4 regions of the Kitasatospora sp. NPDC058190 genome follow, and region 2 is predicted to be linked to each of the others. Evidence: riboswitches for the same ligand, from Rfam matches in the RefSeq annotation. Region 2 holds a riboswitch; each other region holds the start of a gene.

Region 1 (4,202 bases), on a different contig from region 2:
CTCGCGGTCCCCGGCGCGCCGACGCCCACCGCGCTCTCGGTGTCCGGCCCGGAGGCCCGGATCCGGGCACTGGAGGAGCAGGCCGGCGCCTCCTCACTGGTGCCGGTGATGCGCCAGATCGCGACCCGGCTGGGGCAGGTCCTCGCTCCCTGACGCCGGGTCAATCGCCCTACTGTGCACGGGAGATGGATCCAACCCGCCGCCGCTCTCGACGTCCCCCGGTTCGGTGGGCCCCGTTCGACGTCCCCCGTTCGACGGACGGGCGGGCGGGTTGCGCCGTGTCGGCGGCCGCCGCTGCGCCACCCTGGTGCGGACGTGGCCCGCGACTGCGCGGGCGGCCGCAGCGCGAGGAAACGGTGAGCGGTGATGGGGCGCAGGCAGGGCAGGCGTACGGGACTTCGGGGCGGATCCGGCGGCGCGACCCGCAGGTCCGACCGGGCCGCCGGGTTCACGGCGGTCATGGCGGCGGGTTGCGCGCTCACGATGCTGACTGCCGGACCGTCCTGGGCCCTGCGGCCCGATCCCCGGCCCACGCCCCGGCCGGACCTGCGGGTCGCGCCGCTGAGCCCGGCCGCCGTGCCGTCCGACTCCGACCTGGAGGTGGTCCGGCTCGACCCGGAGGCCGCCCCGCCCGGCGGCACCACCACGATCCACGCCTTCGTCGCGAACCGCGGCCCGGAGCGCACGGCCTCACCGTTCACCGTGATCGTCACCCTGCCGAACGGCGTGACACCGGAGGGCCCGTACTTCCCCGCGAACTGCGAGGAGCTGGGGGGCGGCCGGTGGGTGCGCTGCGTCTTCGAAGCCGGGCTGAAGGAGCGGCGCAGCGCGACCGCGCTCGTCCCGGTGCGGCTCTCCCCCGACCTGCCGGCGGGCACGCTGACCGGCGGGTCGGTCGCGGCGCACAGCCCCGACGACCGGGACGAACGCAACAACCGGCAGCCGTTCGACCTCACAGTGGTCGAGACGGCTGCCGGTTCCTGAGAGCGGCTGGTTCCAGGGGTACGTGCGCTAGGTACGCTGCGTGCGACGTGCGACGTGCGACGTGCGACGTGCGATCGACTGCAGATGCGATTAGCGGTAGACGCGCACGTAGTCGGCGGAGAAGGTGATCGGGGTGTTGCCCTTCGGCGCGGGGTGGTACTTGCCCGCGCACACCGAGAGGTTGAGGATCAGGTACGCCGACCAGTTGGCGCCGACGCCCTTGCCGTCCGAGAACACCTTGGCGCCGTTGACGTACCAGTCGACCGAGTTGGCGCCGTAGTAGGTGCCGATGGTCACCCACTGGTCCTTCGCGATGGCGTTCGCGTCGGTGTAGTAGTCGGGGTTGCCGGGGTTGACGTGGTTGGTCAGCTCCAGCAGGTTCGGGTTGTCGGGGTGGTACTCGAAGGAGTCGACCTCCCCGTTTCCGTTCTTCCACGTCCACAGGGCCGGCCAGGCACCGGTGCCGGAGGGCAGCTTGACCCGGGTCTCGGCATAGTCACCGGTCTTGACCTGGAAGCCCTCGGCGGAGCCCTCGGTGGTCAGAAAGCCGGTGTTCCAGGACTGCTGGCCGTTCTCCAGGGTGGGCCCGCCGGGAGTGGCGGTGAAGGTGGCGACTCCGTTCGCGACGGCGACGTTGTTCTTGTTCAGCCAGTCGAGCTTGTTGTCGTCCGGGTTGTGGTTGCCGTACTTGTACGAGGTGCTCTTGTCGCCGACCCAGCGCTGACCCCAGTTGATCGGGCCGTTGAACTCGTCGGACCAGGTCAGCGACTTGCCGGCGATCGGGGAGGACGGCGTCGGGGTGCTCGGGCTCGCGGCGACGCTCGCGGTACCGGTCAGCGACGGCGCGGTGTGCGAGGAGGAGGTGGTCGTCGCGGACGGGGTGGTCGCCGCGGACGGGGTGGTCGCCGGCGACGGCGTGGCGGTCGGCGACGGGGTGGCGGTCGGCGACGGCTTCGCGCTGGGGGTGGCGGTCGGGGCCGGGGTCGGCGTCGACGTACCGGCGGCGGAGACCACCAGCTGCTGCGAGGGCAGGTTGTGCCAGGTGTTGCCGAAGTCCTGCCAGAAGCCGAACTGGGTGTACGTCCCGGCGGGCAGGGTGCGCGCGCCGCTGGTGAAGTTGACTCCGCTCGGGCAGATCTGCAGGTTGGTGGCGTTGCCGGGGAAGTCGAGGTTGGTGCCGCGGGCGTCGCGCACACCGACGCCGACGGTCTTGGCGACGAAGCAAGAGGAGGAGTGCAGGCCGAGCGAGGCGGTGGTGGCCTTGCCCGCGACCATGGTGGCGGGGACGAGCCGGTCCTGGGTGACGGTCGGGCCGGTGGCGGCCTGGGCGCCGGAGACGGACGGCAGTCCGAGCAGGCCGGCACCGCTGATGGCGAGCGCCCCGGTGGCGGCAAGGGCAGCGTTGCGGCCGCGGTGGGACGGACGGGCATGGCGCGGCGCGCGGCGGCGGGCAGGCTGATGCATGGGAGTCCTCTGCGACGCCTGCGAGGTGAGCTGTCGGATTCGGGCTGCAGTTGCCCGGCCGCCTGTGGAGCGGCTTCACCCCTAGCCGCGGCCCGAGCGCGAGAACGCACGGGCCGGGCGCTGACCTTGGTTCCCCCGCTCCCGTCCGCTGTGGTGCTCGGTTACCCGCCGGCGGGTGGACAGGACTCGGCGTCCCGGCGGCGGGGTCCGCAAGAGCGGACGACCGTTGCAGGCTAGGCAGGCCGTCCCCGAACGGACAACTCCGTCGGGCCGGTTGTCGCACAGCTCACAGTGGTGTCGATCAACGACGGCGTGTGGTGGCCGAGTTGATCAAAAGCGCCGATCAAGCACGGCGATCAAGCGCGGCGATCGAGCGCGGCGATCGAGCGGAGTAGAGCTCGCCGCTGCCGAAACAGGTGCGGCGGGCGACGCCCATGTGCCGGTCACACACCGCGACGGGTGGCGCGGTCGCGGACAGTTCCGTGGCGCGGGGCCGCCCAAGTCGGCCCGGTCGGATAAATTGGAGCCCTGACATTTTCCGCCGTGCACAAGTACCCGAGCCCGATCCGCACGACCCGTACGACCTGCACCGCCTGTACGGCCTGCACGCCCCGCACGGTCCGCCCCACGCTCCCGAAAAGAGGTCCCGCCCCACCATGACCGCGTCCCTGCCCGCCTTCGCCGGCCGTACCTACGTCTTCCGGGCCGACAACGGCGCGGCCTTCCGCAACACCTACTCGGCCGACGGCAAGCGGCTGCGCTGGGAGGGCCTCGGCGAGTCGGCGGGCCAGTGGGAGGACGTGCTGCTGCACGTCGCCGAGGTCGCGCCGGAGATCTACTTCGTCAGCTGGACGGAGCAGAGCGGGATCACCGTCAGCCACGTCATGGACCTCAACAAGCTGACCGTGCGGGCCTTCTGGACCTTCGAGGGCGAGGGCGGCCGGGTCGGGCAGCTGCACGCGGGAACGCTGGAGCGGGTGGCCTGAGCCAGGCTGAGCGTGAACTGAGCCCCCGGAGCCGCTGGCTCCGGGGGCTCAGTTCACGCTCAGGTTCTCGGTCCGTCCGGCGTCAGACGGCCTGGTTCGGCACCTTGAGGTGGTCGGACAGCCACTCCAACGAGGACGGCAGCAGCGCGCTCCAGGTCTCGAAGTTGTGACCGCCCTTCTCCAGCATGCTGAAGGAGACCTTCATCGGGCTGTGCGCCGCGTCGATGAAGGCCTCGGTGTCCTGCCGGTAGTTGCCGTCGCCCTTCTTGGTACCGGCCAGCAGCACGGAGACCTTCGGCTGGGGCATGTTCTTCAGCCGCCACATCAGGTTGGCCTCGTCGCGGCGCTGCTTGCTGCCGCCGAAGAGGTCGCCGGTGGTCGGGTCGTCAGCGGCGTCGTAGTAGGCGGACAGGGCGACGGCGGTCGGGAAGATGTCCGGGTGGCGCATCGCCAGCTTGAGTGCGCAGTAGCCACCGGTCGAGTTGCCCATGAAGGCCCAGGCCTGCGGGTCGGTCGAGACCCGGAAGCTCGCCTGGATCGCCGAGGGGACGTCCTTGCTGAAGTAGGTGTCGGACTGGGCACCGTTCGGGATGTCCTCGCACTCGGTGTCCTGCGGCAGGGCGGGCGAGGGGCGCATCAGGACCATGACCGTCGGCTGCATCCGACCCTCCTGCAGCAGCTTGAGCGCGGCACCCGGGTAGTTGAACCGGGTGATCAGGTTCTCGGCGATCCCGGGGAAGCCGGTGCTGACGATCACGGCCGGGAACT
Region 2 (4,202 bases):
TCCAAACGCAACCGGCCGACCGGTGTGCCGGGGAAAGGCGGTGGGTCTTCGCGGGCGAACCGGTTCACCGCCCGGGCCACAGCGGTCCGGTGACCGCGCGACAGGGAGCCGGGGCACGGTCCCGGTCGTGGCGGGCCAGCGGGCCCCGCCGTGTCCGGCCGTACCGGGAGCGCTCAGGCCGCGAGGGCGGTTCGAGCCGCGGACGGGACGTCGGGCTCCTCGGTGAGCCAGGCCAGGTGCCCGTCGGGGCGCACGAGGGCCGCGGTGACGTCGTGCCAGGCGGGGTGGGGCGGCTGGGCGGGCCGCTGTGCAGGGTCGGGCCCGGGCGGGCGAGTTCGTCCTGCTCGACCTCGCCGGCGAGGTCGAGCAGGACGGGGCGGCCGGGGCGCAGCAGGGTGAACAGGCCGGTGGTGTCCCAGCGCAGGTCGGGGGCGCGGGTGCCGGTCAGCGGGTGGGCGTCGGGGGCGCCGGGGTAGGTGACCGCGAGGCCGGCCGCGCGTTCGGCGAAGGTGTCGGAGAACTCGCTGACGCCGTCGATGAGTTCGCCGATGAGGTCGCACAGGGCGAGGGTCTCGGCGGCGTGGTCGGCCATCAGGCCGCTCTGGGCGCGGGTGCGAGCGACCCCCGACTGGATCGAGACCGCGGTCGACACCGGGAAGGTCGACATGGACGGCGAGCCGGCCCGCCTGCTCCAGGGTGAGTAGGCGATGCCCCGCGCCTCCGAGCGCAGGTCGGCGGCCGCCGAACGGCACGCCGACACCGTCCGCAAAGTCCTCTTCGAGGCCCGCCCCGCCGGGCTGACCGACCGCGTCCACCAGGCCGGGGCGATCCCGCTGCGCCCCGGCGTGGTGGCACCGCTGTGGGGCGGTACGACGTAGGGCCCGGTGGATCGGGGTCCGTGGTCAGGCTCGTCCTACGTCCTTGACGGACGGGTCAGTTGGAGAAGTCCTGGGTGAGCCAGACGGTTCCACTGGCATCCCGGTGGACGGCGATGCCGATGTGGGTGAACTCGCTGCTGAGGATGTTCTTGCGGTGGCCGTCGTTCGGCGGCGTCTCGTTCAGCATGTCCTGGGTCAGGCTGACCGCCATGGCGGCGATGTCCTGGGCCGAGGTGGAGACCCCGTTGCCGTAGCCTATGTTCTCCCCGACGGCGTTCCACTGGACGCCTGCGGCCGTCTCCCGCGCCCCCAACTCGGCCTCGCCCGGGCACTGGTGGGACATGCCGCAGCCGCCGGCCATCGTCTGGTCGTGGGCCCCGGCGCTGCTGGTCAGCCCCGACGTGATGGTGTAGGCGGGCAGGCCCTGGGCGGCTCGCGCCTGGTTGATCAGTTTGAGGACCTGCTGCACGGCGTCCGAGCTCGAACCGGTCTGTGCAGCCGGGGCGGTCTGCGCAGCCGGGGCGGTGGGTGTGGCCGCGGGGGCGGGGGCGTGCGTGGCCGGGACGGACGGGGACGACGGCGCGGACGTGTGGAACACCGGGGCCGGAGCCGGAGCGGAGGGCCGCGCCGAGTGGGAGCCCTGGGACTCGCCGCCGGGGCGCGCGGTCGCGGATTCCGGAGCGTGGGAGGCCGGGGCGGACGGCGACGGTGAGGCGTGCGAGGCTTCGGCCGAGGCCGCAGCGGAGGGCCCCGCCGCGTGCGGGTCGGCCTGGTGGCGGTGCTGACCATCGGAGTCGCTCTGGTGCCGGTGCTGGTGGTGCACCTGCCACCCGACGTGGCTCGCGTACGTGTGGGAGCCGGGCGCGGCGGAGGCTCCGCTCGCGCTCAGCAGCGGCAGCATGAGGCCGGCACCGGCGATCCCGACGGTGGCGGCCAGACGCGGGGTGTGTCTCCGGCGCGCACGGCGATGCCGGCCGGTACTTGAAGTCAGCATGGGGCGTCCCTCTGCGACGCCTGCGAGGTGAGCTGTCGGGTTCGGGCCGTGAGGTAGCCCGGCCGCACGCAGCGGCTTCACCCCTAGCCACACCCGTCTCGTCCGCGAACGGACCGAGCAGGGCGCGGCGAACTACCTGGTTCCCCCGCTCCTGCCCGGTGCACTGCTCGACGTCCGGCCGACCGGTGGACAGGACTCGGCGTCCCGGCGGCAGGGTCCGCAGGTGCGAACAGGTCGAACGCTAGGCAGATCGACCCGGAAGACACAAGTTCGTATCATCCACATCACACGAAAATTCGGCAAAGATCTGATGGAATGCCACATTGGCTGACAAAGCGCCGCATAAATACATGAATCGGACAACCCTCCCGGCTGTCGATGCCGGTCGCGACGGCCACCGCCCCCCTCGGCGATCACGTCTCCGAGCCCGCCGAGCACCCGGTACTCAGTCGGCGCGGGCGCTGCCGAAGGTACGGCGGTAGGCACCGGGGGTGGTGCCGAGGGCGGCGCGGAAGCGGCGGCGCAGGTTGACGGCGGAGGCCAGGCCGACCCGCACGGCGACGGCCTCCACCGGCAGGTCGGTCTGCTCCAGCAGCACCCGGGCGGCGTCGACGCGCCGGGCCAGCAGCCACTGGCCGGGGCTGGTGCCCAGCTGCTCGGCGAAGCGCCGGGCCAGGGTGCGCCCGGAGAGCCCGGCGCGGGCGGCGAGATCCTCCACGGCCAGCCGCTCCCCCAGGTGTTCCTCGGCCCACTCCAGCAGTGGGGCCAGCGACTCGTCCGCCCGGGCGGGCGCCGGGACGGCGGCGTACTGCAGCTGGCTGCCCTCGCGGTGCGGGGGCAGCACCATGTGCCGGGCGACCTGGGCGGCGTAGGCCGCGCCGTGGTCGCGGCGCAGCAGGTGCAGGCACAGGTCGATGCCCGCGCCGGATCCGGCGCTGGTGGCGACGTCGCCGTGGTCGACGTACAGCACGTCCCGGTCGACCGTCAGGGCCGGGTACTCGGCGGCGAGTTGGGCGGTGCGGGCCCAGTGGGTGGTGGCGCGGCGCCCGTCCAGCAGTCCGGCCTGGGCCAGGACGAAGGCGCCGCTGCAGATGGACACGATCCGGGCGCCGCGGGCGTGGGCGGCGCGCAGCGCGTCCAGGACGGCGGACGGTACCGGGGAGCCGGGCGGCTGCCAGCCGGGGACGACCACGGTGTCGGCCCGCTCCAGCGCCTCCAGGCCCGCGTGGACCAGCAGCGGGACGCCGAGGGTGGTCGGCACCGGGCCGGGGGTCCGGGCGCACAGGGTGAAGTCGTAGTAGGAGGGCAGTCCGGCGCGTTCGGTGCCGAAGGCCTCGGCGGCGCAGGCGAGTTCGAAGGGCGCCTGGGGCGCGCCGAGCAGGGCCACCACGCGGTGGCGGGCCGGGTTCGCAGCGGAGGCGTCCATGGCAGGAATGTACCTGAGGATGTCTTTTCGGACTCTGGGGCGGTGGGGGCGGCGGCGGCCACAGTGGGGACATGAGCGAGAACGACGGAAACGACGGAAACGACGGGCTGAAGACGACGCTGCTGGCCGGGGACGTGGAGCCGGTCGCGGTGGGGCCGGGGATCGTGCGGCGGCGGCTGACGGCCACCGGGTACGCGCGCGGCTGGCTGATCGACTTCGCGCCGGGCAGCCAGTGGCCGGAGGTGGACGTGCACCACACCGAGGAGCGCTACTACGTGCTCAGCGGCGAGGTGATCGAGGGGGACGAGCGCCATCCGGCGGGCAGTTACGTGGTGTTCGCGCCGGGCAGCAGCCATCGGCCGCGCACCGAGACCGGCGCGCGGATGCTCGGGATCACCCTGGGCTCCGCCTGACGGGCCACCAGGGGTTGGCGACGGGTGCGGCCTTGAACGGATCGCCCGCGCACGGACGTGGACGGGAGTGGGGCGGCACTGCGCGCCCATGGGCGGCCACATGGACAGTCGATCGACATATGTCGCCGGACTGCCTATTATGGGCGGTGCGCCGGCCGCCGTGCCGGCGCACCGCCCAGAACGACGGGATCGCCGACTACTTCGGCGACGCGATCGAGGTCACCGCCCGCGGCCTTGCCAACTGCACGCGCTGGACGCCGCCTTCGACGCCCACGGGATCCGCCCCGGCTGGCAGCACCGGCTCGGCATGGACAGCCGTACCCTGCTGCCGGGCATCCCCAACGGCATGGCCACCCCGGTCGCCGCGAACGGGCACTGGGTGGTCCTGGCCAACGGCCCCGACGGCACCGGGCTGTACACCGGCACCACCGACGGCCACGGCGAGCCTCCTGGCCCGGGCCCCGGGAGCCGCCCCGGGCCGCCCAGGCTAC
Region 3 (4,202 bases), on a different contig from region 2:
CGCGTACGGCGACGCCGTACGGCTGCTGGTCGACCACCAGCGGGCGGCGAAGCGGCTCAACGCCAAGCGCCAGGAGCGGCTGCACGCCGAGGCCGAGTGGCAGGGCGAGGTCGCGGCCGGACTGCTGCGCCGCGCCGACCTGGTCACCTGGCCGCGGCTGTACGCGGTGCTGCTGCACGCCCACGGGGTGGACACCACGGACGGGGCGGCGGTGCGGGACTGGCTGGCCGGCTTCGCCGGGCTCGGCGAGGAGGAGCGGCTGGCCGGGTTCGAGGCGCTGGTGCCGACCGGCTGGCTGGACGAACCGGACGAGCAGGGCTGGGGACCGGGCCGGGTGCTGTCGGTCGGCATGGCCACCGACGGCGCGCGGCGGCTGCTGGAACAGGGCCTGATGCGGCGCAGCTACCGCAACCTGGCCGAGCTGAACGCGCTGGGACGGCCGATGCCGGACGAACTGGCCGGGGACTTCGGGGAGTTCGAGACGGCGGCGGCCGAGGTGGCGCTCGACCTGATCGGCGAGTGGACGGTGCCGGGGCTGCCGCGGCTGCTGGTCGAGGAGTTCCCGGAGCTCGCGCCGGAGCCGGGGGCGGAGGAGATCGACGCCTACCTGGCGCAGCTGCCGGCGGAGTCGGCGCAGTGATCGGCCGAGGGCCCCGGGTGTCCGGGGCCCTCGGGCGTCGCGTCAGGGCTCCCGGTTCTCGTCGGGGGCTCCCGTCAGGGGGTGAGGCCGCGCTGCTGGAGCCAGGTCTCCGGGTCGACCGGGGCGCCGCCGCCCGGGCGGACCTCCAAGTGCAGGTGCGGGCCGGTGACGTTGCCGGTCGCGCCGACCTTGCCGATCTGCTGGCCGGAACCGACCGCACCGGAGCCCTTGATGATCGAGGAGAGGTGGCAGTACCAGATCTCGGTGCCGTCGGGCAGGGTCTCGACGATCCGGTAGCCGTACGCGCCGGACCAGCCGGCCGAGGTGATGGTGCCCTGGCCCACCGCGTAGACCGGGGTGCCGGTGTCGGCGGCGAAGTCCAGCCCGGTGTGCAGGTGGGCCCAGTAGCGGGCGCTCTGGCCGTAGTGGGCGGAGAGGTTGTAGTCCTTCACCGGCAGGGTGAGGGCGGCGGCCTTGGCGCGCTCGGCCTCGTCGGCGGCGCGCTTGGCGTCGGCCTCCTTGGTGGCGGCCTTCGCCTCGGCCTCCTGCGCGGCCTGCAGGCGGGCGCTCTCCTCGGCGGCGGTGCGCTGGCTGTCGGCCTGCTGCTGGATGCGGGCGGCGAGCGCGAGGCCGGGGTCGGCGGCGAGGGTGACCGGGGCCTCGTCCGCGGCCTCGACGGCGGGCGCGGCGGCCGGGGTGGCGGAGGCGAAACCGGTGGCACCCAGGGTGGCGGCGACGGCGGTGACGCCGAGCAGCGGGGAGGCCCCGCGGGTCTGACGCGGCATCCGGTGGCGGTTGGCCTCGGCCTCCGGGGCGAAGTCGTCGGTGCCGAGCGACTCGGTTCCGTCCGGGCCGGGGGGGTCGAGGAGCTGGGTACCGGCTGCGGGGCCGGCCGGGTGTGCCGGGGTGTGCGTCGACGCCACGGAGGCGCGCTCCTTTCCTTCCTTCGCGCCTACCGGGTTAGCTGACGGGTTCGGAGCAGGAAGGTCTCCTACGGCCGGGCCGGGGCCCCGCCGATTCACCCCAGGGAACGTGGTTCCCCGGCTCCCTGACCTGCCCGGAGGCCGGTCGGCGGGATTAGGCGACGGCGCACGGTGCCGTCTGGGTACGGCATTGACGACCGCGCTGCGTTATCAAACGTTAATCCTAGGAGGCCCTGATTCCAAGCCATCCGTCCGGGACGGCTGGGGGCCAGGTGACCGGACGCCGACGAACGATCCGTCGTTCGCCCAGCCCATCTGAGTACTCCTACTCATGTGCGGCCCGGCCGCGCCGCCGCATCCTGACGGCATGAGCGCACCGATGCAGTCACGCACCACGGCCGCGTACTTCGTCCAGGCCGTCCTCTCGTTCGCGATCTCCGGCTCGGCCCTCGCCGTCGGGATCGCCTGCCTGCCCGTCGGCGGGTGGACCAGGGCCTTCCTCGGGATCGGCCTCCTCTACACCGTCACCTCCGCCTTCACGCTGGCCAAGGTGATCCGGGACCGGCAGGAGTCCTCGGACACCGTCGCCCGGGTCGACCAGGCCCGACTGGAGAAGCTGCTCAGCGAGCACGACCCGTTCCGGGTCGAGGGGGCCTGAGCCGTTCCCGGGAGACCGGGGGAAGGGGTTGACGGCTAAGGCTATTAGCCATAGCTTTATGGCTATCGGCAGCACCGACCCCGTGGAGGACCACCGTGAACGGCACCATCACCCCGAGCACCCAGTACCTCGACGTCCCCGGCGGCCGGATCGCCTTCGACGACACCCGGCAGGGCGACGGCACCCCCGTCGTCCTGCTCCCCGGAATGCTCGACAGCCGCCGCGCCTACCGGCACCTGCACCCGCTGCTCGCCACCGCCGGGCGCCGGGTCATCACCATGGACGTGCGCGGCTTCGGCGAGTCCTCGATCGTCTGGGACGACTACAGCCCGGCCGCCGTCGCCACCGACGTCCTCGCCCTGCTCGACCAGCTCGGCATCGAGCGGGCCGTCCTGGTCGGGCAGTCCTACACCGGGGCGACCGTGGTCAAGCTCGCCGGGGACGCACCCCAGCGGGTCGCCGGAATCGCGCTGATCGACGCCTTCGTCGAGCACCAGGCCAACGCCCTGATGCGCGGCGTGATGGCCGTCATGGGCAGCGCGATGGTCCACTGGCCCGCCGTCTGGGGCTTCTACCTGCGCAAGATGGCCTTCCCCGGCCCCCGGCCCGCCGACCTCGACACCTACGTGGCCGGGCTGGTCGCCGACCTGCGCACCCCCGGGCGCAAGACCGCCACCCGCGGACACGTCACCGGGGACTCCGCGCCGATCGGCTGGTGCGCGGCCGTCCGCTGCCCCTCGCTCGTCCTGATGGGCAGCAAGGACCCCGACTTCCCGGACCCGGCGGCCGTCGCCGAGCGTCAGGCCGCGGCGCTCGGCACCCGGAAGGTGATGATCGAGGGGTCCGGCCACTACCCGATGGCCGACAACCCGCAGGCCGTCGCCGACGCCCTGCTGCCCTTCCTCGCCGAGCTCGCCTGAACCCGCCGATCCCGCCGAGCCCGCCGAACCGCAGCCGTACGGAGAAACCGAGCCCATGCCCCGAGTAGGACTGACCCCGGACCAGGTCGTCGACCACGCCCTCGCCCTCATCGACGAGCAGGGCGCCGAGGCCCTCACCCTGGCCTCCGTCGCCGCCCGCGCGGGAGTCGCCACCCCCTCCCTCTACAAGCACGTCAGCGGAGGCCTGGCCGAACTGCGCCGGCTGATCGCCGTCCGGGTCACCGAGGAACTGGCCGACCGGCTCGCCGAGGCCGCGGTCGGCCGCAGCGGCGACGACGCCGTCACCGCCGTTCTTCGCGCCTACCAGGCCTACGCCACCGAACACCCGCACCGCTACACCGCCCTCCCCCAGGCCCCCCAGCCCGACGACGACCTCACCCGCGCGGCCACCCGCCTCGTCGGCGTCATCATCGCCGTCCTCCGCTCCTACGGCCTCGACGGCCCCGAGGCCATCCACGCCGCCCGCACCGTCCGCTCCCTCGCCCACGGCTTCGCCTCCCTCTCCATCACCGGCGCCTTCCAACTCGCCGAAGACCTCACCACCACCCACGACCGCCTCATCACCACCCTCACCACCGGCCTCCGCACCTGGCCGAAGGCGGAGGAGGAGGAGGAGGAGTAGGAAGCCGGGCCCGCCGACTTCCTGCGCGAGGCCGCGAGGCACGGAAAGGCAGGCATCGCAGCAAGGCCGAGGTGGCGCACCCGCAGCCACGCGGCCGGAGCGGGCGGAGCGGGGACACCGAGCACGTACGAGGAAGTCGAACCGGCCGGCTTCGCGCGGCAGCGGGGCGCCAGAGGGGCGAGGCGGGTGACGGACCACGCACACCCGGGCCGGGCTGGCGCCGAAGCGTCCGGAAGCCCGGCGGAGCAGGGAAGCCCGTGGAAAGTCGGGCCCGCCGCCTTCCTGCGCGGGACAGCCGGAAAGCCCGCAGTCGAGAGGGGCGGCTGTGCGCAGGAAGTCGGGCGGGCCGACTTCCTGCGCACAGCCAGCCGGTGGGTGAGCCGGGTTCTGGTGCGGGGCGCGTGGGGTTGGGGGGGTA
Region 4 (4,202 bases), on a different contig from region 2:
CGCCGGGCACTGCGATCCGTGCGTCACGGGCCCCGGCCCACGCGCCGGAGATCCGGGCCCGCGCGTTACAGGCCCCGGCCGGGCACGACCCGACCCGGTACGCCCCGACCCGACCCCACCCGTGGGAGCGCCCGCGGGGAAAAGACAAAGGCCGTCGTGGTGTCAGCACCCACGACGGCCCCCCGATGGTGAAGCGGCGACCGGTCAGACCGCCAGGTGGTCGAACTCCCCGTCCTTGGCCCCCAGCAGCAGGGCGGCGATCTCGGCCCGGGTGTAGATGAGCGCCGGACCGTCCGGGAAGCGCGAGTTGCGCATCGCCACCTCGCCGCCGGGCAGGGCCGCGAACTCGACGCAGTTGCCCTGGGAGTTGCTGTGCCGGCTCTTCTGCCAGACCACCCCCTTGAGGTCGGCGGCGGCCATCCCGTTGTAGGTGTGGTCCGAGCTGTGCGTGTCCTGCGAGTCGTGCATAGAAGTCTCCCGAAGAGCTCCGGAGTTGTCGTCCAGCGCGGCGCCCCGGCACCGTCGAAGGAACGGACCGGCCCCGTACCGGTCCGGCACAACGCCTCACTTGACGCGATGATAGCCGCAGTGCACGTGCATCAGCACGGGACATTGCAGGTGCACGAGGCCTTTTGCCGGCGGCCCCGAACTCTTCACGGACCCTTCTCCTGACGGTACGTAAACGGACATAGCCGACTGAATCGACGAGCATTCGATAACCGGCCGTGAGCGGCCCCCCGCTGAATGTTGATCTTCGAATGCCGGGAGTCGCGCCGCCGTGACCCTCCGTCAGGCCGCCCTCCGACTGTGAGACATCTCACGCGCCGCAGGTGCAACGCGATGCCCCACGGGACACGTCAGGGCGACTACGGGCGTCCACCCGGGGGTTGGGCGAGGAATGTCCGGATTGTAGGCAAACCGCCCGGACCGCGACGACGGAGACACGACCTTCGCACCGCGACCACCCGAAACCCGTACGGCAGCCGACTGCAGGCCTGACGGGCCGATGTCCTACGATCTCCGGCATGAGCACCGCAGCCATCCCGGGCGCGCCACTGCCCGTCCGTACTCCAGGCTCCCGTGCGCGGGGGCGCCACCGCCGTCCCGAGCGCCCCGAGATCCGCACCGGCTCGCCGGCCCTGGTGCTCGCCGTACCCGCGACCGCCGGGCCCGAGTCCCGCTCGGTCGTCGAGGAACTGCTCTCGATCGTCCGCAGCGAGCACGCCGGCGTCCAGGCCGCGGTCGGCTACCTCCCGACCGACGGCGCCGAGAGCGAGGGCGGGGACGACCGCACCGTCGCCGAGCTGCTGGCCGAGGCCGCCGAGGCCGGCCTGGCGGCGCCCGTCGTGGTACCGCTGGTGCCCGGGCCGCACGACTTCCTGACCGGGCTTCACGCCCTCGCCGCCGAGTACGGCGCGACCGTCACCGACACACTGGGCCCGCACCCGCTGCTGGCCGAGGCCGTGCACGTGCGGCTGTCCGAGGCCGGGCTGGCCCGGGCCGACCGGGCCCGGCTGTTCGCCATCGCGACCGCCGCGGACGGCGTGGTCCTGACCACCGTCGGCGGCGAGGACGCGGCCGCCGCTGCCGGCATCACCGGCGTGCTGCTGGCCGCCCGACTGGCCGTTCCGGTCGTCGCCGCGGCGCTCGACGTCCCCGGCTCGGTGGCCGACGCCGTCAACCACCTCAAGGAGACCGGCTCCCAGCGCCCGGCGCTGGCCCCGCTGGTGATCGGGCCCGAGGCGGACTCGGAGCTGCTCGCCACGGCCGCCGAGGAGACCGGCTGCCCGTCGGCCGCGCCGCTGGGCGCCTACCCGACCGTCGGCCAGCTGATCGCCTCCACCTACCTGGCCGCGCTGCCGACGCCGACGCCGGAGGAGCTGGCCCAGGCCGAGGCGGAGGCCGCGGCCGCCGCCGGGGCCGAGGAGGGCTCCCGTGGCGCCCACGCGGCCGCCCAGGGGCCCGTGGAGGCCTAGCGGACGCCCGCCGACCGCCTGTAGCACCGTCCCTCGTACCGAAGGGCCCGGAACGATCGCGTTCCGGGCCCTTCGGCTTGCCGTCGGCCCGCCCTGCGGCTCGCCCTTTCCCGCCGCTCCTCCTCCGCCCGCCCCGTCCACCTCCGGCTCGCCCCGCAGCTTGTCCAGGCAGGGAATTGCGGGAGTTATCGGAGCTAAAAGACGATAGTGCGCAATGTCCGTTTTGTCGCCTTTCGGCAGAAATGCTGGGCGCGTATTCCGGCGCTCGATTCACGCCCACCCCCCGTCGCGACCGGCGCGCCACCGCGCGCCTCCACGCCCCGTCACTTCACTTCTGAAGTGGAGACAATTGCGGGAATCCACAGCGGCATTACCGAAAAACGATCATTTACGATCATGGTTCGTGTCCAATTTGGCAGTTTCCGCTAAACCGTGATGCGCGTCACAGATATTTGCAGTTTGAACTTAAGTCTGCTTAACGTGCTCCCCGTTCGTGACCACACGGACCCAGTTCATCCGCGACGCCGAGTCCTGCCGTCGGATGTCCTGGCAGCGCGAAAACGCATCACGGCAGGAGCGGGGGAACCACAGGTAAGTCGCCCCGGGCCGCTCCTCGGAACGGTCCAGGGCTAGGGGTGAAGCCGCGCCCACAGCGCGGCCGGGCAACTCCAGCCCGAATCCGACAGCTCACCTCGCAGGCGTGGGAGAGGACCGCGTCTTCATGCTGCCCACCAACGGCACCCGCCTGTCCGGCCGTACCCGTCGCGTGATCGCCGCCCTCGGCGTCGCGGGCGTCGGTCTCACCATCCCGTGCCTCACCAACGGCACCGCCAACGCCGCCCCCGTCGCCACCTGGGACAAGGTCGCCCAGTGCGAGAGCAGCGGCAACTGGAGCATCAACACCGGCAACGGCTTCTACGGCGGCCTGCAGTTCACCTCCAGCACCTGGGCCGCCTTCGGCGGTACCGCGTACGCCCCGCAGGCCAACCAGGCCACCAAGGACCAGCAGATCGCCATCGCCGAGAAGGTCCTCGCCTCGCAGGGCCCCGGCGCCTGGCCCGTCTGCTCGGTCCAGGCCGGCCTGACCAAGAGCGGCGCCCCGGCCGCCGTCGACACCTCCGCCGGCACGGCCGCCAAGCCCGCCGCCCCGGCCGCCGCCAAGCCCGCGCAGAACCAGGCCCCGGCCGCGAAGCCCGCCACGCCGGCCGCGCCCGCCCAGCAGCAGGCGCAGTCGTCCACCGACTACACCGTCGTCGAGGGCGACTGGCTGTCCTCGATCGCCGCGAAGAACAACGTCCAGGGCGGTTGGCAGCACCTGTACGACCTCAACCGCGCCACCCTCACCGAGGGCCCGGACACCATCTACCCGGGCCAGCGCCTGACCTTCGGTGACGGTGTCAAGGCCCAGGCCGACAAGTCCTCCTCGTCCACCTCCGGCTCGGACTTCGGCTGGTTCAACCGCTCCCAGAAGGCCGGCCAGGCCGCGAACGGCGGTGCCGTGAACGCCAAGCCGACCGCCCTGACCCAGGCCTCGAAGCCGGTCGCCAAGCCGGCCACCAAGCCGGCCACCAAGCCGGTCGCCAAGCCGGCCGCCCAGGCCGCCACCGGCAGCATGGCCGCCGCGGTGTCCTTCGCCGAGTCCAAGGTCGGCCAGGCCTACGTCTACGGCGGCACCGGCAACGGCGGCTGGGACTGCTCCGGCCTGACCCAGGCCGCGCTGCGCGCCGCGGGCATCAACATCCCGCGCGTCGCCGCCGACCAGGCCGCCGCCAGCACCCACGTCTCGCTGGACAGCCTGCAGCCGGGCGACCTGCTGTTCTGGTCGAACAACGGCCAGAACTCCGGCGTGTACCACGTCGCGATCTACATCGGCGGCGGCAAGTACGTCGAGGCCGCCAACCCGAGCTCGGGCGTGCGCGAGCAGACCATCGCCAACTGGGCCCCGGACTTCGCCGGCCGGGTCTGAGCAACGGCCCACGGGCCCACACGCCCACAACCACGGGCCCACAGCTGACGGACAACAGAGAACAGCTGACAGGTAACAGATTTCAGATAACAGATTTCAACATCTGTCAGCCGTCGTCCGAACGCTGACCACCCGCCACCCCCGGGGAGAGTCTGGTCGCTCCTCCCCGGGGGTTTCGGCGCATTCGCATGGTGAAACCCCGGCCCGACGGGCATGCTGCTGCTCTGCACCCGAGGAGGAGTCACCATGGCCCAGGTCAC

Evidence for each region. A riboswitch is a leader RNA that binds a small molecule or an ion and turns the genes downstream of it on or off. The one in region 2 is predicted to bind cyclic di-AMP.
Region 1: linked by a shared signal. The riboswitch ahead of ACFVWU_RS28305 (hypothetical protein) and the one ahead of ACFVWU_RS15165 (CAP domain-containing protein) in region 2 are both predicted to bind cyclic di-AMP.
Region 3: linked by a shared signal. The riboswitch ahead of ACFVWU_RS12690 (M23 family metallopeptidase) and the one ahead of ACFVWU_RS15165 (CAP domain-containing protein) in region 2 are both predicted to bind cyclic di-AMP.
Region 4: linked by a shared signal. The riboswitch ahead of ACFVWU_RS04110 (transglycosylase family protein) and the one ahead of ACFVWU_RS15165 (CAP domain-containing protein) in region 2 are both predicted to bind cyclic di-AMP.

Annotation. Positions count from the first base shown of each region.
Region 1 covers NZ_JBHVVI010000071.1:26,813-31,014, forward strand. Annotated here, with positions in the region: gene ACFVWU_RS28295 (IclR family transcriptional regulator) at 1-153, shown strand, start outside; gene ACFVWU_RS28300 (hypothetical protein) at 484-984, shown strand; gene ACFVWU_RS28305 (hypothetical protein) at 1,075-2,448, opposite strand; cyclic di-AMP (ydaO/yuaA leader) riboswitch at 2,451-2,614, opposite strand; gene ACFVWU_RS28310 (MoaF N-terminal domain-containing protein) at 3,105-3,434, shown strand; gene ACFVWU_RS28315 (alpha/beta hydrolase) at 3,517-4,202, opposite strand, start outside.
Region 2 covers NZ_JBHVVI010000027.1:2,402-6,603, reverse strand. Annotated here, with positions in the region: gene ACFVWU_RS15180 (hypothetical protein) at 65-592, opposite strand; partial or broken gene ACFVWU_RS15175 (DUF6192 family protein) at 606-704, shown strand; partial or broken gene ACFVWU_RS15170 (RacP protein) at 708-800, shown strand; gene ACFVWU_RS15165 (CAP domain-containing protein) at 934-1,872, opposite strand; cyclic di-AMP (ydaO/yuaA leader) riboswitch at 1,875-2,043, opposite strand; gene ACFVWU_RS15160 (helix-turn-helix domain-containing protein) at 2,318-3,298, opposite strand; gene ACFVWU_RS15155 (cupin domain-containing protein) at 3,370-3,711, shown strand.
Region 3 covers NZ_JBHVVI010000020.1:87,849-92,050, reverse strand. Annotated here, with positions in the region: gene ACFVWU_RS12695 (hypothetical protein) at 1-640, shown strand, start outside; gene ACFVWU_RS12690 (M23 family metallopeptidase) at 715-1,563, opposite strand; cyclic di-AMP (ydaO/yuaA leader) riboswitch at 1,576-1,734, opposite strand; gene ACFVWU_RS12685 (YiaA/YiaB family inner membrane protein) at 1,931-2,221, shown strand; gene ACFVWU_RS12680 (alpha/beta fold hydrolase) at 2,317-3,141, shown strand; gene ACFVWU_RS12675 (TetR/AcrR family transcriptional regulator) at 3,197-3,784, shown strand.
Region 4 covers NZ_JBHVVI010000006.1:8,929-13,130, forward strand. Annotated here, with positions in the region: gene ACFVWU_RS04100 (DUF397 domain-containing protein) at 205-468, opposite strand; gene ACFVWU_RS04105 (hypothetical protein) at 1,026-1,976, shown strand; cyclic di-AMP (ydaO/yuaA leader) riboswitch at 2,528-2,690, shown strand; gene ACFVWU_RS04110 (transglycosylase family protein) at 2,677-3,942, shown strand; gene ACFVWU_RS04115 (hypothetical protein) at 4,189-4,202, shown strand, end outside.